3 regions of the Geobacillus sp. FSL W8-0026 genome follow, and region 1 is predicted to be linked to each of the others. Evidence: riboswitches for the same ligand, from Rfam matches in the RefSeq annotation. Region 1 holds a riboswitch; each other region holds the start of a gene.
The links. Region 1 has a riboswitch for cobalamin ahead of NST29_RS07000 (ABC transporter substrate-binding protein). Riboswitches for the same ligand answer to the same signal wherever they lie in the genome.
Positions count from the first base shown of each region.

Region 1 (7,355 bases):
GATGACGTTTTGCCGCGGCGCTCTTGCTTATCGCCAGCGGGGTGAAAGGGGGAAGAGCGATGGCGTTGCAGCTTTTGGAAACCGCTGACTATACCGAGATGAGCCGCCGGGCAGCGGACATCATCATCAAACAAGTCAAGGAAAAGCCGAATGCCGTTCTCGGCTTGGCGACCGGCTCGACCGTGCTCGGTGTGTACCGCCAATTGGCCGCCGATCATCGGCAACATGGGACATCGTATCGGCTCGTGCGCACGGTCAATTTGGATGAGTATGTCGGGCTCGGTCCGGATCATCCGAACAGCTATCGCTATTATATGAATCAGCATTTGTTTGCCCACTTGGACATCCCGCTTCACGAGACGCATGTGCCGGATGGCTTGGCTGCTGATCTTGACGAAGAATGCCGCCGCTACGAGCGGCTCATCGATGAATTGGGCGGCATCGATTTGCAGCTCTTAGGCATCGGCCGCAACGGCCATATCGGCTTTAACGAGCCGGGAACGCCGTTTTCATCGCCGACTCATGTCGTCAAGCTCGCCCCGTTGACGCGCGAAGCGAACGCCCGCTTTTTCCCGTCGTTGGATGATGTGCCGCGCTATGCCATAACGATGGGAATTGCGACCATTTTGCGGAGCCGCCGCATCGTGCTGTTGGCGTCAGGGGAGGAAAAAGCGGAAGCCATTGCCCGGCTTCTCGAAGGCGTTGTCACACCGGATTGGCCGGCTTCGGCGCTTCACCTTCATCCGGACGTGACGATCATCGCCGACTGCGCGGCGCTCTCGCTCATCCCAAAGGAAAAGCGGAAAGGGGATGCGCCATGATCGATAAACAGTCGCCGATTCCGATTTACTATCAGCTCGAGCAATATATAAAAGAAAAAATCGAAAAAGGAGAGTGGCGGCCGGGCGAGATGATCCCGTCGGAGCGGGAGTGGGCAGAAACGTATGACATCAGCCGGATGACCGTTCGGCAGGCGGTCAACAATTTAGTGAACGATGGCTATCTCGTCCGCCGGCGCGGGAAAGGAACGTTTGTCGCCGCCAAAAAAATCGAGCAGCCGCTGAAAGGGCTGACGAGCTTTTCCGAAGATATGCGGGCGCGCGGCATGGAGCCCGGCACGATCGTCCTCCGCTTTGAGACCGTTCCCGCTTCCGAGAAGCTGGCTGAAGGACTTGGCGTCACAAAAGGCGATGACCTTTATGAAGTCCGCCGCCTCCGGTTGGCCGATGGCTTGCCGATGGCGCTGGAGACGCTCTACATTCCCGTCCATCTTGTTCCCGGGCTGACGCGTGATGTTGTAAGCGGTTCCGTCTATGAATTTATCGAAAAGGAAACAGGATTGATCATCGGTTCTGCTGTTCAAACATTGGAAGCGTCCGTCGCCCGCAAGCTGGAGGCTGAGCATTTGCAAGTGAAAGAAGGGGCGCCGGTGCTGCTGCTTGAGCGCCGCACCTGCCTTGATGACGGCCGGCCGTTCGAAGTCGTCAAATCGGTGTACCGCGGCGACCGGTACAAATTTATGATTGAAATGGAAAGGGGAGGAGTATGAATGTTAGGCTTTTTGCAGCGGCTTGGAAAAGCGTTAATGCTGCCGATTGCCGTTTTGCCGGCGGCTGGATTGTTGCTTCGACTCGGCAAGCCGGATTTATTAGATATTCCATTTATCGCTGCTGCAGGTGATGCGGTGTTTTCCAACTTGGCGTTGATTTTCGCCATCGGCGTGGCGATCGGTTTTGCCAAAGACGGCAACGGCGCCGCCGCTCTGGCCGGCGCGATCGGCTGCTTTGTGCTAACGAAGGGCGCTGCCGCGATTGATAAAGACATCAATATGTCTGTATTAGGTGGCATCATCTCCGGGGTGATCGCCGGACTTTTATACAACCGCTATCATGATATCAAGCTGCCCGACTGGCTCGGCTTTTTCGGCGGCCGGCGGTTTGTGCCGATCGTGACATCGCTTGTCTCGTGTTTGCTCTTGTTTTCGGCTACATTTGGCCGCCGATTCAAGACGGCATCAACGCGGTTGGCCATTGGATCGTTGGCGCTGGGGCTGTTGGCGTCGGCATTTTCGGGTTCTTAAACCGGCTGCTGATTCCGGTCGGATTGCACCATGTGTTAAACAGTTTTGTCTGGTTTGTCTTTGGCGAATATAACGGCAAAACCGGCGATTTAAGCCGCTTTTTCGCCGGTGACCCGGATGCGGGCATTTTTATGGCCGGCTTCTTCCCGGTGATGATGTTCGGTCTCCCGGCGGCAGCGCTGGCGATGATCGCCGCGGCGAAAAAAGAGCGGCGCAAAGCGGTCGCGGGCGCGCTCCTTGGCGTGGCGTTAACATCGTTTTTAACTGGGATTACGGAACCGATCGAATTTTTGTTTATGTTTTTATCGCCGCTCTTGTACGTCGTTCATGCCGTGTTGACCGGCTTGTCGCTCGCAGTGGCGACGGCGCTTGACATCCACCACGGGTTTACGTTCTCGGCTGGGGCGATTGACTTTTTCTTAAACTACGGCATTGCGAAAAAACCGTATTTGTTGATTGTTCAAGGACTCATCTATGCCGTGATCTATTTCGTTGTCTTCTATTTCTTGATTACGAAGCTGGATTTAAAAACGCCGGGGCGTGAAGACGACGTAGAAGGCGAGTTTACCGACAGCGAAGCGGCGCAGTCGGGCGTCAAATACGAGGACCTTGCTGCAAACTATATCGAAGCGTTGGGAGGAAAGGATAATCTCGCACAAATTGACAATTGTGTCACACGCTTGCGCCTAAAAGTGAAAGACATGTCAAAAGTCAACGAAGCAGAATTGAAACGTTTGGGAGCGAAAGGTGTGCTTCGCCTCAACCAAACGGACTTGCAAGTGATTGTTGGCACGGATGTTGAATTTTTAGCCAATGCGATGAGAAAACGGTAAAAAGCGAAATGGTTGGGCCGTTCAATGGTTGGCAAACATGAAACTTTTTTTTGCCCTCCACGTATGACTATAGAGGATGCGGTGCTCTGCCAAAACAACGTGCGTTGCTGCTCGTTGCGGAGCGGCGCGAGCCAATGAAAAATGGAAGGGGTCGGGGCGAGAAATGAGCATGTTTGGAAAAGTCGCGGCCGATGTGCTTGGATTGAGCGACATCGGTTCGGTCATTCAGCCGAAAGACTACGACAAAGTCGATGCCGATGATTATGTGATGCACGAGGATGGAGAAAAAATCTACTTCCTTATTAAATCGAAATCCGATGAGTATTGCTTCACCAACCGTGCGCTCATTCATCTGGACGGCACGAGCGCAACAAGCAAAAAACGGACGCTGCGCCGCTACGATTACTACAAGCATCCGATTTCCGACGTGTCGCTCGAGACGGCCGGAACAGTCGATTTGGACGCGGAAATCAAATTCAAAATCGGGTCGCACGCCTACTCGATTGATGTGCATAAAAAACATATCGAGGAACTGAAAGATTTGTATAAATCGCTGCTTGCGATCGCCGACATTTGCCGCGAAAATGAAATGAAGCTCGACTATGCCGAGCGGAGCCTCGAGCTGGCGACCAAGGTGTTTGCCAATATGCGCGGCGACGGCGCCAATGTGTCGGCTGATTTTCAGGCCGTGAATGAATACGCGTTTCGATGGCTGACGGAAGCGAAAAAGAACTATACGGTGAAAGATTTCGGCTTTGTGTTTGAAAAATACATCGAGCAGTGAGGAGATGAAACTTGCATTCGGGAAAGACGCCGGGCCAGAGGGGCGTCTTTCCTGTTTTTCAAAGGAACGCGTCGTTGCCAAACGGTGAAGGGGAGAAAGTGGAGGTAGGCAACGTGGCGGCATTGGACATCGCGGCGTTCGATGCAACGGTGCCTGCGGCGTTCCGTACAAAACACGGACACTGGAGCCGAGCTGCCTGACCGCAAAAATGGATCGATGACCGCCGGCCGCCAGCCTGCTGTAAATTCATAGTTGTCAAATGCCAAGCCTTGCTTTAATATAAAAATGTCCATATCCGATAACTCAATCAACTCGCAGCAAGGTGCCGAAAAGGCTTAATAGGGAATCCGGTGGGAATCCGGAGCTGTCCCCGCAACTGTCAATGCGGACGAAATGAAATCGCCACTGTACGGACGGATGGCTTGTGCTGTTTTCCGTACGGGAAGGCTTCAGAGTAGGATGACGCATGAGCCAGTAGACCTGCCTTGCTTGCTGCGGTTTCCGAATCTTCGGGGGGTGAGACGCGGAAACAGTCGCATAGGGCATAGTTGTGCCCATTGGTGGTCTGTTTCCCGCTCATTCCCCGACCGGACGGAATGGGCGTTTTTTTATTGTCCATACATCATTGAAGGGGGGACGTACGGATGAAGCGTTGGAAATGGTCTGCGGCGCTCGCTGCTCTCCTCCTTTTGGCCGCTATGCTTGTTGGTTGCAGCAGCGGAGCGGGCAGCAGCGCCCAGCCGACAAAAAAAGAGGAGCCGAAAGCGGAACAATCGGCGTTTCCGGTGACGGTGAAAGACGGCTTGGGGGAAGAGGTCACCATCAAAGCGGAACCGAAAACGATCGTTTCGCTCATCCCGAGCAATACGGAAATCGCCTACGCGTTAGGGCTCGGTGAAAAAATCGTTGGCGTCAGCGATTTTGACAATTACCCTGAAGACGTCAAGACGAAAACGAAAATCGGCGGCATGGAGTTTAACGTTGAGAAAATTCTTTCGTTGAAGCCGGATCTCGTCTTAGCTCATGCGTCAAGCGCCCATAACTCGCGCGATGGCTTGCAGCAATTGAAAGACGCCGGCATCACTGTGCTTGTCGTCAATGATGCGAAATCATTTGCGGATGTGTACGCCTCGATCGAGCTCATCGGCAAAGCGACAGGAACGGTGGACAAAGCGAAGCAAGTGATTGAAGGGATGAAAGAAAAGCTTTCGCAAATCGAAGAAAAAGCGAAACAAATTCCGGCGGACAAGCGGGCGAATGTGTGGGTGGAAGTGTCGCCGCCGCCGCAGCTGTATACGGCCGGCAAAGGAACGTTTATGGATGAGATGCTGCAAGTGATCGCGGCCAAAAACGTCGCCGGCGATTTGGAAGGCTGGCCGATGGTGACCGAGGAAAAAGCGGTGGCCTATAAGCCAGATGTGATCATCACGACATACGGCGGGGCGAAACAAGTGCTCGAGCGCGCGGCTTGGAAAGATGTGCCGGCGGTGAAAAACAAGCGGGTGTATGATGTCAACACCGATTTGGTCAGCCGGCCGGGTCCGCGCCTCGCCGAAGGGGTCGAGGAACTTGCCAAAGCCATTTACCCGGAAGTGTTTCAGTAAACTACCGATGTATATCATGGCCGTTACGGCGGCTGTATTTTCGCTGCTCGCAGGGGTATCGACAGGGTCGCTGTCGATTCCCTTTTCTTCTATTATCGAGATTCTCGCGTCGCAATGGCTCGGAATGCCGCTCTCGTCGGACGTTCCTTCCGACTGGGTGCCGATTGTGATGGCGATCCGCCTGCCGCGCGTCGTGCTCGCCTTTTTGGTTGGCGCTTCGTTGGCGCTGGCTGGGGCGGCGTTTCAGGGGCTTTTGAAAAACGCGCTCGCCGACCCGTACACGCTCGGTGTTTCATCCGGCGCGTCAGTCGGCGCGGTGCTCGTGATCTTCCTTGGCTGGCAATGGCCGTTGTTCGGCACGTTTACACTGCCGATCGTCAGCATCTTATGCGGCATGGCGACGCTTGCGGCCGTCTTGGCGTTCACCCGCGCCGTCGATCGGCGGATGGCGGTGGAGACGATCATTTTAGCCGGCATTATTTTCGGGGCCTTTTTTAGCGCCTTCATTTCGCTCATGATCGCTTTGACCGGCGACGAATTGCGGCAAATCATCTCTTGGCTGATGGGAAGCGTGGCGATGCGCGGATGGAAATACAGTGGATTGCTGTTTCCGTTTTTCCTCATCGGTGCCGTGGTGTTGATCGCCAACGGCCGCGAGTTGAACGCGTTCGCGTTCGGCGAAGCGGTGGCGCTTCATGTCGGCGTTGACGTTGCGCGCCGGAAAATCGTTATTTTGACGGCGGCCGCCTTTCTCACCGGAGCGGCGGTGTCGGTGTCGGGGACGATCGGCTTTGTCGGGCTTGTCGTTCCCCACATCGTGCGGCTTTTATGCGGGCCGGACTACCGGGTGCTTTTGCCGCTATCGCTCTTGTACGGCGGGGCGTTTCTTGTGTTCGCCGATCTGGCGGCGCGGACGATCATCGAGCCGCGCGAACTGCCGATTGGCGTCATCACTTCGCTCGTCGGCGCTCCGTTGTTTGCCGTTTTGTTTTTCCGAAAAACGAAGCGAAAGTTGGGATGACGATGCTGCAAGTGCGAGAGGTGTCGCACCGATACGGGACGACTCAAGTGCTTGACCGGGTGACGTTTTCCGTGGAGAAAGGGGAGCTGTTTGGCATCATTGGGCCGAACGGCAGCGGCAAGACGACATTGCTCAAGCTCATCAGCAAAGAGCTGCCGCTGGCAAGCGGCGAGATTGCCATCAGCGGTCGGCCGCTTTCCGAATTGTCGACAAAACAGTGGGCGCGCTTGGCCGCCGTCCTGCCGCAAACGTTGGAAACGGCGCACGGCTATACGGTGAAAGAAACGGTGGCGCTCGGCCGCTACGCCCATCAGCGCGGCTTGCTTCCAGCGTGGACGGCGGAAGATGAAGCCGCCGTTCAAGAGGCGCTCGCCGTTGTCGGCCTCGCCCACAAAATGGATGCGCCGCTGGAGCGGTTAAGCGGCGGCGAGCGGCAGCGGGCTTATTTGGCGCGGGCGCTCGCTCAAGAGCCGCAGCTGCTCTTGTTGGATGAGCCGACCAACCATATGGATTTAAGCGGGCAAGTCCGGCTTTTGGACCGGCTTACTGCAGCGGCTCGTGCCCGCGGTTTGACGGTGGTCGCGGTCTTTCATGAGATGAACGTCGCCAGCCTGTATTGCGATCGGGTGCTCGTTTTAAAGGACGGGAAAACAGCCGCGCTCGGCGCGCCGGCGGACGTCATGACGCCAGCGCTGCTGAATGACGTGTTTGCCGCTCCGGTCGTGCGCCAAGCGCATCCAGCGGCGGCCAAGCCGATGTTTTCGTTTGTGCCGCAACATCGCGAGGAGAAAACGCCGCTCCTCGGTGGGCTGCGCCCGGTTTTTTTGGCCGATGCGGTCGTTCTTGCTTCACCAAGGCCGCTGCGCGTCTTGTCGTCCGCTTTGGTTGGCGCCGGATTTCAATGGGCGACCCATTTCGTCAACCGCCAGGTCGGGCTGGATTACGACTGCGGCGACGCGGAAGAGGAGATGCGCCGCTATTTGAAACGGCACGGCTTTTCCCCGGAGCGGACGATCGGCATGATGACTGCCGT
Region 1 covers NZ_CP150194.1:1,381,006-1,388,360, forward strand. Annotated here, with positions in the region: gene nagA (N-acetylglucosamine-6-phosphate deacetylase) at 1-88, shown strand, start outside; gene nagB (glucosamine-6-phosphate deaminase) at 60-821, shown strand; gene NST29_RS06985 (GntR family transcriptional regulator) at 818-1,549, shown strand; partial or broken gene nagE (N-acetylglucosamine-specific PTS transporter subunit IIBC) at 1,550-2,913, shown strand; gene NST29_RS06995 (PH domain-containing protein) at 3,083-3,697, shown strand; cobalamin riboswitch at 4,001-4,200, shown strand; gene NST29_RS07000 (ABC transporter substrate-binding protein) at 4,342-5,301, shown strand; gene NST29_RS07005 (iron ABC transporter permease) at 5,309-6,322, shown strand; gene NST29_RS07010 (adenosylcobinamide amidohydrolase) at 6,319-7,355, shown strand, end outside.

Region 2 (7,355 bases), 380 kb from region 1:
CGCCGTCGGTTCATCCAACACAAGCAAGTCCGGCTTTGTCGCCATCGCCGAACAAAGCGTCAGCCACTTTTTCTGTCCGAGGCTGAGCTGGTGGGTCGGGCGATCGAGCCAATCACCGAGTCCGTATTCATCAACAAGCGCCGACAAAGCGGTTCTCATCTGTTCTTCATTGAACCCAGCGTGAGCGAGGCTAATCGCCAATTCATCGCGCACGAGCGGCGCAATCAGCTGATGTTCCGGATTTTGAAAAACGAGGCTGACTTCACGCCGCCAGCGCCGCCAATCGGCCCCGCGCTCATACATGTTGCTCCCTTTCCAATACAGCGCGCCCGACCGTGCCCGCAGCAATCCGTTCAAATGAAGAAACAGCGTCGTTTTGCCGCAGCCGTTTGCGCCGATGAGCGCGCATTTTTTTCCTGCTGGAATTTCCCAATCAACCCCGTTGAGCACATCGCGCGAGGAATCGTAAGCATAGCGCACTTGTTCCATCCGTAGCAGCACCTTTTTCACCCTTTCCACCAAACCATGCCGAGCAGCAGCCCGATTAACGCGGCGCCGGCCGCCATATCAATGGTATGTGGTTTTGTGTCCAACGGCTGATGCCGATAGACAAACGAGTCGATTCCTCCGCGAGCGGTAAGCGCACGCCCGAGCGCTTCGTACGATTGCCCGGCCTTCAGCCACAATTGGTACATGAGCATCCCCCCATGCCGCCAATGTGTTCCCCCGTTGCGGGCGCGCAACGCCAGCCACAGCTCAGCCGCCGCCTGCTCAAGCAAAAAGATGAAGCGGTACATCAAAAAACAAAGCTCAATAACCGCCGCCGGAAGACGACAACGCCGCAGGACGGCAAACCATTCCGGCGCCGGCGTAGTGATTAGAAGGAAAAACAAACAAGACCACGCCGCCAACGAGCGCACGGCCAATTCAGCGGCCGGCCGCAGCTGGCTATAGGAAATAGACAAATGAAAGGGAAGGGAAATAGAAATGACCATGGTCAATAAGCTGACTCCTAAAAAAACTGAAGCGGCGGCCATTGCTTTTCCATACAGCGAAAGCGGTACACCGGCGCGACCGATGATCCAATACGTCATCCCGGCCATAATGAGCAACTGTTCGCGCCAGCTGCTTATCATCCCAAGCACCAACAAGATCACCGCCATCGCCAGCTTCCATTCCGCTCGCCACGTTCGCAGCCGATTGTCGTAAGCGAACCGATCAAACTCGCGAATCATGCCCGTTCTTCCGTTCCGACCGCCCTTTATACAGGCCGATCACGTAGCCGATGACGCCGGCGCCAAGGGCGGCTTGCAGCGAAAATAGCAGCGTTTCCACTTCGCCGCCCGGCGGGGTGAAAATCGATTCAAACCACGGCCGGTAATGCGGAGCGAGCGTTTGAATCGCCCGTTCCGCTTGGTCATCGGTGCCGCCAAATTCGGAGCCGCGCGCCCACCAAAGCGGAAGAAGGATCAACACCAATACGAAAGCGAACAGCCACAGGTTTTTCTTCATCGAATCACGCCCCCTTTTCCCGTTCAAATAGCGGAGAAGCTTGGTATGAAGCGAGCCAGTTCCAGACCATCACCGTCAAAATGCCTTCCGTCACCGCCAGCGGCACTTGAGTGATGGCAAAAATGCCGGCAAATTTTAAAAACGAAGCGAGCACGCCGCCATCCGGTGCTGGAAACGCGACTGCCAATTGAACGGATGTAGTGACATAGGTCGCCAAATCCGACAAACAGGCAGCTAAAAACAGCGCCACTCGATGTGAAACAAGACCGCGCCGGTGCAGCTGATACACACTAAACGCAACCAGCGGCCCAACGACCGCCATCGACAAAGCGTTCGCCCCCAATGTCGTCAATCCACCATGAGCAAGCAGCAACGCTTGGAACAGAAGAACTAGCGTGCCGATGACAACCATCACCCACGGCCCAAACAACGCGGCCCCGAAGCCGATGCCGGTCGGGTGGGAACTGCTGCCCGTGACGGACGGAATTTTCAGCGCCGACAGGACGAACGTAAACGCCCCAGCCAAGGCCATGAGCAGCTTTTGCTCCGGATGCTCTTTCAGCGTGCGGACGAGACGACGTAAACCAACCAAGAAAAACGGGAGAAACAATCCCCACCAAAACAGCGCCCATTTCGCTGGCAAAAATCCTTCCATAATGTGCATGGCGTACGCGTCTTGTTCATTCGTCAAGAAAAAGTAACTTGTCAATAGCGCCGCGATGACAACCCAACGGCTTGTTCGCATCATTGTCGATTCGCCTCCTTCGGTTCATTGGCCGTTTTCCGCTTCCCAACCGGCGCCTCGCTTTCCCCTGCTGGCGCCCATTTGCATCCTGCCTCCTCATCAAACTCATACGTCGCCCATTCGCGAATCGGCGCCCCTTCACAAAGATGGATGCGCACCACCTCCCGCGCTTTTTCCGGCGTCATTTCTCGGTACCAGACGCCATCCGGATAGACGATCATCACGCATGCATCCTGGCAGCGGCCGTTGCAGCGCGTTCGTGTCGTATGAACAAGATCGTCTAAACCAAGACGGGCGATCTCTTCGCGCACCGCCAGCGTCACTTCCTCCCCGCCATGACGGAGGCACGTCCCGCCGTTGCAAATGAACAAATGATGCCTCATTCCCCGCAAATCCCACGTCGCCATCGAATCCCCCCTTTTGGCTAGAATGATAGAATTCAGATGCAGACAGACGAGCAGGTTTCAGGCAAAAGAAAAAGCACCTCTACAGCAGAGGTGCAGAAAAATGTATACAAAAAAGTCTTAAACGACCCAAACAGGCCTTATGCAGCCCTCATTCTCCCGCACGTCTGCCTATAGTCCCGTAGGCATCCGTCCGACCCAAACAAGGCAGGTCTCCTGACTTAGGATCATCGCTTGCGGCGCCTTCCCGAAGTTCTCTTCAGTGACTTGTTGCCGCAAAGCTCCCCATCACAGTGGCGGGCACCGTGCCGGATTTTCACCGGACTTCCCTTTTTCACCCGAGCCGGTTTGACGAGCTCAGGCACCTTGTGGGTTCTTCACCATATCTACACTGTCATGGAACAAGCATCTGTCTCCATCGTAGTACAAGCAAAACGCTACCGTCAACCGTTTTTTGCCGACAAATCGGCGCAGGCCACGACGATGCCGTCCGCATCGGCGTACACATACGCTCCCGGTTCCCAACGCACACCGCCAAACTCGAGCGCAACGTCGCGGGCGCCTTTTCCTTCTTTTCGGCTTTTGACCGGGCACGTGCCAATGGCCATGACGCCGATCGGCATCGCACCGATTTCTGCGGAATCGCGGATGCAGCCATGGATAATGACGCCAGCCAGCCCCCTCTCGCAGGCGATTTGTGCCAATCGGTCGCCGAATAACGCAACGCGGCGCGACCCTTTTCCGTCGACAACCAACACCGTCCCCGCTGGAACGGTCTCGAGCGCTTCGCGGACAAGCACGTTGTCCTCCAACACGTCAACTGTCGCAATCGGTCCGGAAAACATCTGTTTTCCGCCATATGATTGGAACGGCACCTCGCATACTTGCAGCTCGTCTAAAAATTGATCGCATAAATCGGCTGTTTTCATTGTCGCTCTCTCCTTTCCCTTTTTGCATTCGCCACCATTCGCCAAAGTCCTGCTGACTACGCTTTTTTTTGCGGCGCTGTTTATATTTGAAAAAGATGTGGAGTTTTGCTAAACTAGACGTTGAACGTATTGGCTCGTCCTCGCTGTCCGGCGAACGAAAAAACGGCCCCACACGACATGGCGGAAGCCGTTTTTGCCTGCCGGCTACGCGGCAAAAGCCGCCCCGTCCGGCCATTCAGCTCGGCTAGCTGGATTCGAACGAGCGCATCACGGAAGTCAAAGTCGGTTGCCTTGCCGCTTGGCTATAGCCCAACGTCTTTGTTGGCACTTACAGTAGGCAGCAACAACCCTCCCCGTTCGAATCAAAACGCATACCATTTTGCAAAAGGAAGCAAAATACAAATAAGGATTCATGTCCCGTGCGTTTCACCACATCTTTACCATCGCTTCACAATCGCTTCATTTCAATAAAGTATAATGCAAAGAGAAAGGGGGGAACGACGTTGCGCCGAACCGCCGCCCTCCGCCAATGGCTTCATGTGTTGTGGTTATTGTGCCTGCCGCTCGGCCTCGCCGCATCAACCGCCGCACAGCCGTCCGTCGCCCCGAAACCGATCATCATCGCCCACCGCGGCGCATCCGGACACGCGCCGGAGCATACGCTCACGTCCTACCGCCTCGCCGCCCGCATGCAGGCCGACTATATCGAAGTCGATGTGCGGGCCACCCAAGACGGGAAGCTCGTCGCTTTGCATGATGCCACACTCGCTCGGACGACAAACGCCGAAACCGTTTATCCGCGCCGATCGCCATGGCAGGTCAGCGATTTTTCAATTCGTGAGCTCAAAAAGTTGGATGCTGGCTCGTGGTTGGCTCCGCGCTTTGCCGGCGAGCGCGTCCCGACGCTTGATGAGGTCATTCAGATGTTGAAAGCGGAGCGTGTGGAAGCCCCGTTGTACATCGAAACGAAACAGCCCGGCATCGAAAAGGCCGTCGCGCACCTGCTGCAAAGCCATCACATGTTGCGCCCCGGCCGCGTCATGTTTCAATCGTTTTCCCGAAAAAGCCTCGAGGCGCTGCGCCGGCTCATTCCGCGCGGCATTCCGCTCATCCAATTAATCGACGGAAGGGAAGCGCAACATTGGGACGATCAACGGCTGAGACAAATCGCCGCCTACGCCGATGGCATCGGCTTGCCGCTTTCGGCCGTCACCAAAGAGCGAGTGCGCGCCGCCCATCGCCGCGGGCTCATCGTCCACGTCTATACCGTCAATGCAACGCACGATCTGGCGCGCCTATGCGCCATGGGCGTGGACGGGATCTTTACCGACTATCCCGACCGCCCGGCTCGCATCGCCGCTTGCCGCCGGCCGCCCGACCATTGACTAGCCTTCAAGGAGAAAGCCGGGATTCTAGTTTACATAATATTATTATTGTTTAAAAATGAAATCGTTTCCATCTGATCCGATTCGGTGTATCCTTTATGAAAAAGGAGGCCGCCGCGCTAAGCGAGCCGGAGCGGCTGATGGAACGGATTCAAGAGCCGCAAACGGAGGAACCGGCAAAAAAGGACGGGACGCCATCGGTCCGCCCTTTCGCCAAGCGCCCCGCCCCCTATTTCCTCTGTTGCCTTCATTACCGCTTCGGAAACTGAAACGACAATTTCTTCTCGTTTTCATCCCACACAAGGACAGCGTCAAACGTTTTTCCGCCTTTTTTGAATCCTTTAATGACATTGGTTTTTCCTTTTGCCAGCAGCTTTTTTACATTGGCCGCCGAAATCGATTTGCCGAGAATGCGTTTGGCGATCGTAAACGAGCATTTTGTTTTCGCGTACTGGTCGCAACCGTACAACGTTCCTTTGTCGATGACGGTCCCTCCGCAAAGCGGGCACGGCCCGAGCTTCTCACCGATCGTTTTTTTCGTTCTCGTCCGCTGGATCGAGGCGGTGTCGACCCCGTTAAAATTCCAAGCTGGGGCGGCAGCGATGGCGTCAGCGACCACTTTTTGCGCCAGCTTTTTCACCTGTTCCATAAACGCGGCGGGCGAGGCCGTTCCTTCGCCGATTTCGCTTAGGCGCTGCTCCCATTTCGCTGTCATTTCCGGCGAGGCGAGAATCGTGCCGCCAAGCGCCTCGATCAATACTTTCGCCTTGTCCGTTGGATAGACGAGGTTATTTTTGACTTCAATGTATTTTCGTTCCTTCAGCATCGTAATGATCGCCGCCCTTGTCGCTTCCGTGCCGAGCCCTTCCGTTTTGGCGAGCACTTTTTCCAGCTCCTCATCGTCCAAAAATGTTCCCGCCGTTTTCATCAAGGTGATGAGTTCGCCTTCCGTATACCGTTTCGGCGGCTCGGTTTTCCCTTCTTTCACTTTGACAGCGGCCGCCTCCCCCGCTTCGCCCCGCTCGAGCGGCGGCAGCACCGCGTCTTTCTCCTCCTCATGCGGACGGATGACGGTGCGCCACCCCTCGTCAACAACCTGCCTTCCTTTCGAAACGAAGCGAGCCCGACCGTCAACCAACGTCGTGACGGTCGTATAATCCATGACCGCCGCTTGGTGGTGGGCGGCGATCAAGCGGCGGACAACTAAATCGTACACGTTTCGCTCGTCGGCCGACAGCTTCTCCGGGTCAACGACCTGTTCCGTCGGGATGATGGCGTAGTGGTCGGTCACTTTTTTCTCGTTTACATAACGTTTATTCTGTAAAATCGACGGCCGCGGCAGCGGAAAATACGAAGCGTACGCCGGAAACGACGACAGTTTTTGCAAAATGGCCGGGAACGTTTCCGCCTCTCCCCTAGTCACATGCATCGAATCCGAACGCGGGTACGAAACGATTCCTTTTTGGTAGAGCGATTGCAGCACATCGAGCGTTTTTTTCGGCGAGAAGCGGTACAGCTTGTTCGCTGTCGCCTGCAGCGTCGATAAGTTGAACAACAGCGGCGGCTGATACGTTTTCCGCTCGGTGCGGACGTCGGCGACTTCCGCCCGCTTCCCGCGGCAAAAGGCCGCGATTCGTTTCGCCATCTCCTCGTCCTTAAGACGCGTTTGACCGTTTTCATCCGTCCATTTTCCTTCATAGCGCTTGTCGCCGATGACAAACGAAGCGATGACTTCCCAAAACGGCTCCGAGCGGAACTGCTCGATTTCCCGCTCGCGCCGGACAATAAGAGCCAAGGTCGGCGTCTGCACGCGCCCGACGGAGAATACATCGTTCATCCCGCGCTCTTTCAGCAACAAGCTGTACACGCGCGAAGCGTTCATGCCGACGAGCCAATCCGCGCAGGCGCGGGCGTACGCTTCTTCATAGAGCGGACGCGTCGTCTGCTCATCGAGCAGGCGGCGAAATCCTTCGGCAATGGCCTTTGGGGTCAACGATGACAGCCAAAGCCGCCTGATCGGCTTGTTAACGCCGCTCAGGCGGATCACGTTGCGCACAATGAGCTCCCCTTCGCGCCCGGCGTCTCCCGCATGGATGATTTCCGTCACTTCCGGCTTCCGCAGCAACTCCTTAATCACTTGAAACTGTTTCGCCTTCGCTTTTTCGATCTCATACTCGAACCGTTCCGGGACGATCGGCAACGTGTTGAGCGTCCACCGTTTCCACTCCGGGCGGTACCGCTCGGGCGGGGCGAGCTGGAACAAATGCCCGATCGCCCATGTCATATACGCCCCATCCGGAAACAAGTCATTCGGCAAAATTTCGATATAGCCTTGCCGTTTTTTCGTCTGAAAAATCGAGGCGAGCGTCGCCCCTTGGTC
Region 2 covers NZ_CP150194.1:1,756,151-1,763,505, reverse strand. Annotated here, with positions in the region: gene NST29_RS08790 (ABC transporter ATP-binding protein) at 1-501, opposite strand, end outside; gene NST29_RS08785 (CbiQ family ECF transporter T component) at 507-1,235, opposite strand; gene NST29_RS08780 (energy-coupling factor ABC transporter substrate-binding protein) at 1,219-1,512, opposite strand; gene NST29_RS08775 (energy-coupling factor ABC transporter permease) at 1,517-2,260, opposite strand; gene NST29_RS08770 ((2Fe-2S) ferredoxin domain-containing protein) at 2,257-2,664, opposite strand; cobalamin riboswitch at 2,850-3,045, opposite strand; gene rraA (ribonuclease E activity regulator RraA) at 3,105-3,590, opposite strand; gene NST29_RS08760 (glycerophosphodiester phosphodiesterase family protein) at 4,094-4,975, shown strand; gene NST29_RS08755 (hypothetical protein) at 5,074-5,244, shown strand; gene NST29_RS08750 (DNA topoisomerase III) at 5,226-7,355, opposite strand, start outside.
Region 2: linked by a shared signal. The riboswitch ahead of NST29_RS08770 ((2Fe-2S) ferredoxin domain-containing protein) and the one ahead of NST29_RS07000 (ABC transporter substrate-binding protein) in region 1 are both predicted to bind cobalamin.

Region 3 (7,355 bases), 1.3 Mb from region 1:
CCGGGAAATATCGTTCACGACCGCGACTTTCGCCAAATCGGTCGAGCGCTCAGAAATGCGGATCAACCGCGTCGAGTTCGTTCCCTCAATCGAAAAAATGATGGCTGTCGGCGTGACATAGCTATGGGAGCGCGCCATGCCAAACGAAGCCGCAATCCGCATCATCGTATCTTCCACCCGATACGTCTCCCCGCCGCTTTCAAGCATCAACTTTCCCGCCAACAAACAAACATCGACAACGTCCTCAATTCGTTCGCCCATCATCCATCCGTCTCCTTTCCTTTGGACATCCGCCGGCAAAAACAAACTCCCGCCAATCGATGGCAGGAGTTTTGCTCACACACGGTTTTTACCCAACTCTCCTCCATTATACCAAACCCGCTAGCCATTGCCAAACAGCGAACGAGGTCGCACCGTTTTCCTTTCTTTGCTAGTTTTTTGTCCCTTTGGACCTTTTTCCCTTTCCTCTCCCTTTCGGCTCGTCCAATACGCCTGATAGGCGATTCCTTCCCGATTCAGCTGCGGTTGCAGCTGCTTCCAAATGGACACGGACCGGCCGTTTTGGGCGGCTGGGTTGATAATAAAACGAAGCTTCATCCTCTTCCCCCGTTCATAACCCCTTTTCTTACCTATTGGCGGTCGGTTTCATTTTTCCTCTCGTCAAAATGAAAAAATCCGAACCCGCAAACCGGATTCGGATCTTCCTTCATTCCTCGCCAATAATTTTGACTTCCAACTCCAGATCGACCCCGAATTTTTCTTTCACGGTTTTGCGCACCATTTCGATCGTCGCAATGTAATCGGCAGCGGTCGCATTGTTTTTGTTAATAATGAATCCCGCATGCTTCGTCGACACTTCGGCGCCGCCGAATCCTTTTCCCTGAAGGCCGCTGTCTTGGATGAGCTTGCCAGCAAAATAGCCCGGCGGACGCTTAAACACGCTTCCGACCGACGGATACTCAAGCGGCTGTTTCGATTCGCGCTGAAAGGTTAAATCATCCATTTTCTCCTTGATTTGCTTATAGTCGCCCGGCTGGAGCGCAAAGACCACTTCGAGCACAATATCATGCGTCCGACTGATCAAGCTTGTTCGATAGCCAAGCTCCAGCTCTTCCTTTTTCAACGTTTTCAACTCACCGGCAAGCGTCGCCACTTTGACATGGTCAAGCACATCTTTCACTTCGCCGCCGTACGCTCCGGCGTTCATCATAATCGCCCCGCCGACCGACCCCGGAATGCCGCAGGCAAACTCCAACCCGGTGAGGTGTTGTTCGAGCGCGAACCGCGACACCGCTTTAATATCGGCTCCGCTTTGGGCGATCACGTTGTTTCCTTCACGCCAAATGCGGTTCAAATGCTTCAGCTGCATGACGATGCCGCGCAGCCCACCGTCGCGGATAATGACGTTCGAACCGTTGCCAAGAAGCGTAAACGGCAGGCCGTACTCTTCTTTCAGCCGCAACACCTCAATGACTTGCTCATACGTCTCCGGCCAGACGAGAAAATCGGCCTTGCCGCCGATCCGCACCAATGTATGGTTTTTCATCGGCTCATCGCGAAGGACATTTCGTTCACCACAAATCTGTACGAGTCTTTGATAAAGATGTTCTGCACGTTCCATCGTTCTGCCACCTTCTTTACGTCTTCCGTGCCGCCCAGCGGCATTCACCGCTTCCATTATCGCCGGAATCGCCCCTCATATCAAGTGGGCAATGTTCCTGATTCTGTTTTATTCCGGACGGGGCCAAAAGGTGACGTGGGATGGGCCACGCTATCGTCTCTTTTCTTCCTCTTTCATTGCCTGACTCTTCTCCTCTGAACGAAAACAGCTCACCCTTGAATCAGGTGAGCTGCTTTGCGCGCCAACAGCACAACCCCCATCGAACGCCCGCTTCTATCCTTATCGTCCCCTCACGTTTGCAGACTGCTTGGCCATCTGTCCTGCCAAAACGCTCGCTCCTATTGGTTCAAAAAACGGCAAATCAAGCCAAAGGCGCCTTGCCTGACAAAAAGCCACGCTGACTGTTGTCAAACGTGGCTTCTCTATCATTACAACTCATCAAATCCGTTGTCCACTTGCACTTTCGTATATTGGCGCGGCTTTTGTTCGAAAAAGTCGGATTTGCCAAGGTCGACTTCTTCATACGCTTTAATCCAGCGAAGCGGGTTCGTCCGATAGCCGTCGAACGGGCGGTCAAACCCAAGCTGGTGGGCGCGGACGTTGGCGTAAAACTTAATGTACGCCTCCAAATCAGCCAAGTCGATGCCATCGATCTCATGGCCGATGATTTCCCGCGCCCATTCGATCTCCAGCTCAGCCGCTTTCGTAAACGTTTCCCGGACAAAATCCGCCAACTCCGACGTCCGATATTCCGGATATTCGTTCAACACTTCTTTGAAAATTTTCGCAAACAAATCGACATGAATGTGCTCGTCACGGTTGATGTAATTGATCATCGTGCTCGTCGCCACCATTTTTTGCTGGCGCGCGAGGTTGTAGAAGAACGCAAACCCTGAGTAGAAAAACAGTCCTTCTAAAATGACGTCAAAAACGATCGAGCGCAACAAGTTTTCCACATTCGGCTCTTCCGCAAACGCCTTGTAGCCGTTCGTCACAAAATCGTTCCGCTTGCGCAGCGTCGGTTCGTTCCGCCAAAAGTCGAATACTTCATCTTGCTTCGCTTTCGGCACAAGGCTCGAAAGCACGTACGAATACGAATGGTTGTGAATGACTTCCTGCTGGGCGAGCATAATCATGAGCGCGTTGATGCTCGGATCGGTAATGTAATCAGCGACACGTCCGGCGTAATCGGTTTGGATGCTGTCAAGCAGCGCCAGAAGACCGATGATTTTCAAAAAGGCCTCCTGCTCGCGAGCCGTTAATTGCGGAAACTGCTTCACATCTTGCGCCATATTGATTTCAAACGGCGTCCAAAAATTGGCGAGCATTCGCTTATATTTGGCATACGCCCACGGATAGGCAAGATCATCCCAATTCAACACATTCGAGCAGCGGCCGTTGATGATGCCCGTCGAGCGGTTCGGCGCCTCCGGATCCATAATAGGTCGTTTGACTAAGCCGATCGTCATCGTCCATTCCTCCCTTTCGTTTTCTATAAAAGAATTTCTGATCTCCATGTCCCATCTTGATCACCTGACAAGCTGGCACGGTGACAAGAAGAGCAACAATGCCATGGAAAACCAAATTGTAGCTTATATAGTATCGTGCGCGCGGCCAACCGCTTACGCCTCTCCGGCACAAGGAAGTGCGCCTCTTTTGGCCCCGGTCAGCTCGCGCACGAATCGCACTCTTCGATCGTCCCCGATGTCGAACGCACGTAATACGTCGTTTTCAACCCCGACTTCCACGCCGTCAAATGCAAATCGAGCAGCTCCTTTGCCTTGATCGTATTCATGACGTAGAAGTTAAATGAGATGGCTTGGTCGACATGGCGCTGGCGCGCGGCGTTTTGCTTGATGCTCCAACGTTGGTCGATATGGTACGCCGATTTGTAATACCATGTCGTCTGTTCGTTTAGATCCGGCACGGTCACAGGAATTTTATAATCTTTCTTTTCCTCGGCATACACTTTTAAGAAAATCGGATCGATGCTCGCCGTGCTGCCGGCGATGATCGACGTCGAGGCGTTGGGCGCAATGGCCATGATATAGCCGTTGCGCACCCCGTAGCGGGCCACATTGCTCTTGAGTCGGTCCCAATCGAGCTCGCCGTGGCTTTGGTAGCCGCGCCGTTCGAAATAAGCGCCCGTCTGCCAATCCGATCCGGCAAACGCCGGGTAGCTCCCTTTTTCTTTGGCGAGCTCCATGCTCGCTTGAATCGCCAAATACGCGATCGTTTCATACAGTTCATCGGCGTAGCGGACCGCTTCCTCTGACTCCCAGCGAATGCCTTTTAACGCCAGCAAATGATGCCAGCCAAAAGTGCCAAGCCCGACAGCGCGGTATTTTTCGTTCGTCAAACCGGCCTGCAGCACCGGAATGTGATTTAAATCAATGACATTATCAAGCATCCGCATTTGAATCGGGATGAGCCGCTCCAACACCCCATCGGTCACCGCACGCGCCAAGTTGATCGACGATAAATTGCAGACGACAAAATCGCCCGGGATTTTTTCGATCACAATCACTCCGTCTTTCACATATTGCCGCTTCATCACCGTCGGGCTTTGGTTTTGCGCGATTTCCGTGCAAAGGTTGCTGCAGTAAATCATCCCGAGATGGCGATTCGGATTTTGTCGGTTCACTTCATCGCGGTAAAACATAAACGGCGTCCCCGACTCGAGCTGGCTGCGCATAATGCTTTTCATCACTTCGATCGCCGGCACTTTTTCTTTCGACAGCCTCGGTTCGTTGACGCATTGCCAATATTTCTCCCGAAAGCTGCCCTTCCCTTTTTCCTCATCATAAAAGTCTTCCAAACTAAATCCCATCACCGTCCGCACTTCATGCGGATCAAACAAATACCAGTCGCCGCGCTGTTCGACCATTTCCATGAACAAATCAGGGATGCAAACGCCGGTGAACAAGTCATGCGTCCGCAGCCGTTCGTCGCCGTTGTTGAGCCGCGCATCGAGAAACGCAAAAATATCTTTATGCCACACATCCAAATAGACGGAAATAGCTCCCTTTCGCTGCCCAAGCTGATCGACGCTCACCGCTGTGTTGTTCAGCTGCTTCATCCACGGGATGACGCCGGAGGAGACCCCTTTGAATCCTTTAATGTCGCTGCCGCGCGACCGGATTTTCCCTAAATAGACCCCAATGCCGCCGCCTGATTTCGATAAATTGGCGATGTCGGTGTTGCTGTCGTAAATCCCTTGCAAACTGTCATCGACCGTGTCGACAAAGCAGCTCGACAGCTGGCCGTATGACTTCCCGGCGTTGGCAAGCGTCGGCGTCGCCACGGTCATGTATAGGTTGCTTAACGCCCAATACGCTTCCTTCACCAACTCAAGCCGCCGCTGCTGTGGTTCGTTCGCCATAAGCGTCATGGCGATAACCAAAAATCGCTCCTGCGGCAACTCATACAGCCGCCGCTCATAATCGCGGGCCAAATACCGATCCGCAAGCGTGCGCAACCCTATGTACGTAAACAACTTGTCCTTCTCCGGATCAAGAAGCGCACCGATGGACGTAATTTCTTCTTTCGTATAACGTTCAAGCAGCAGCGGATGATATACTCCTTGTTCCGTCAGCGCAACAAGGAGCGAGTAGAAATCGCCATACCGCTTGCGCTCCTCGTACCCGCGATGCCGCGCTGCCTCGCGGTACAGTTGCTGCAAATACAGGCGGGCGCACACAAACGTCCATTCCGGCTCCTCCTCACTAATATACGACAGCCCTTCCAAAATGGCGGTTTGATACAGCTGCCGGAAGGTGACCATCTCTTTTCGGCTGAGAAGCTGCCATACACGTTCTTCATATTCCTCGAGCGACAAACGGACAAAGTCGGCCGCCGCCTGCTCCACCAACCTAGCAAACTCCTCGCGCGAAAATGCTTTCTCTTTTCCTTGATCATCGACAACAATTGATTTCGTCGACACTGTCATTCGTTTCCCCTCTCCTCCATAAAAAAATCCGCTCGGGCAGGCGAGCGGATGAAACGACAGACGGAAAAAGGCAGACGAACTCCCTTTTTCTTTTCCCCTATCGTTTCATCTTCTCACACCCCGAAGAACATGAAACGTTCCAAGCAAGGCAGGTCTCCTGACTCGTGCATCGTCCTACTTTGGGTCCTTCCCAGCGGCGCTAAATGGCTCTTGCCGCCAGTGGCCATCCCATTTCGTCCGCACATACAGTTGCGGGGGCAGTTCCGGATTCGCACCGGATTCCCTATTAAGTCCTGATGGACACCATTGCTTGGCGCAACGATATATAGTTGTTTAAAAAAGAGAACAAAACAATATATAGTGGATGATCATCCTGATGGAACAAGCATATACCAAAACCGGGAGAATTGCAAGAGTGGGTGAATCAAATTTTCTCTTCCTCAAAAAATCATGCCGTTGTTCACATTCCGTTCATAAAAGCATGCTACGATTCACCATGTACGAGAATCATACGAAGGAGGGGGACACAAAATGGGATACAAACCCCAAATCTCACCCGCCCATCAAGAGTGGGCAGTGGAAACACACGAATTGGTGAAAACCTTTGGCGACCACCGGGCCGTGGACGGTCTCAATTTGCGTGTGCGCGCGGGCACCATCTATGGTGTGCTGGGCCCCAATGGTGCCGGCAAGACAACGACAATCCGAATGTTAGCGACGTTATTGCGCCCGGACGCCGGTTCCGCCCAAATTTTTGGGTACGACGTCGTCAAACAACCGCAAATCGTCCGGCAATTGATTGGTGTCACCGGTCAATACGCCTCTGTTGACGAAACGCTCAGCGCAACAGAGAATCTAATGATCTTTTCTAGGCTTCTGGGACTGAGCCGAACAGAAGCAAGGCGAAAAACAAGCGAATTATTGGAGGAATTTGGCTTGACAGAAGCAGCCAAGCGCCCATTGAAACATTTCTCTGGCGGTATGCGCCGGCGTCTAGATCTCGCCGCCAGCCTCATTGCCCAGCCGCCGCTCATTTTTCTTGACGAACCGACCACCGGACTCGACCCGCGCACGCGCAATCAAATGTGGGAAACGATCCGGCGCTTGGTGAATATGGGGACAACGGTGCTGCTGACAACCCAATATTTACAAGAAGCGGACGAATTGGCAGACCGCATCGCCGTAATTGATCACGGCCGAGTCGTCGCTGAAGGGACACCCGATGAACTCAAGGCGTCCATCGGTCAATCGTCATTGCAAGTCAAGCTGCAACATCCTGGAGAGATCGAAACGGCCAAGCGCATCATTGAGCGCGTTCTCCATGTTCGGCCGACAGTATCCTTAGAAACCGGGAACATCACGGCGCCGATGGCCGATCCAGACCATGTGACGGACCTGCTTATCGCCTTGCGTCAAGAGGGCATCCACTTAACCGAGTTAAGTGTGCAAAAACCAACCCTCGATGAGGTCTTTCTGACCATTACCGGCCATGGAGTGGAAAAACGTGCAGATGAATCCAATGATGTAAGGGAGGAAGCGATGAGATGAAACCAGTGTCTCCTCAATTGGAGGTCAAACGCCAACATAAAAACCGTACAAGCGTTTCCCAAGCTGTACGAAATTCGCTGACGATGGCCTATCGTGGTTTGTTGAAGGTGCGGCGCACACCCGAACAATTATTTGACGTCACTTTTCAGCCGATTATCTTCACCTTGATGTTTACCTACATCTTTGGTGGAGCCATCGCGGGGAATGTTCATAACTACTTGCCCATGATCATTCCCG
Region 3 covers NZ_CP150194.1:2,637,978-2,645,332, forward strand. Annotated here, with positions in the region: gene NST29_RS13185 (threonine/serine exporter family protein) at 1-261, opposite strand, end outside; gene NST29_RS13190 (hypothetical protein) at 382-597, opposite strand; gene murB (UDP-N-acetylmuramate dehydrogenase) at 707-1,621, opposite strand; gene NST29_RS13200 (ribonucleotide-diphosphate reductase subunit beta) at 2,050-3,090, opposite strand; gene NST29_RS13205 (ribonucleoside-diphosphate reductase subunit alpha) at 3,288-5,570, opposite strand; cobalamin riboswitch at 5,700-5,893, opposite strand; gene NST29_RS13210 (ATP-binding cassette domain-containing protein) at 6,102-7,118, shown strand; gene NST29_RS13215 (ABC transporter permease) at 7,115-7,355, shown strand, end outside.
Region 3: linked by a shared signal. The riboswitch ahead of NST29_RS13205 (ribonucleoside-diphosphate reductase subunit alpha) and the one ahead of NST29_RS07000 (ABC transporter substrate-binding protein) in region 1 are both predicted to bind cobalamin.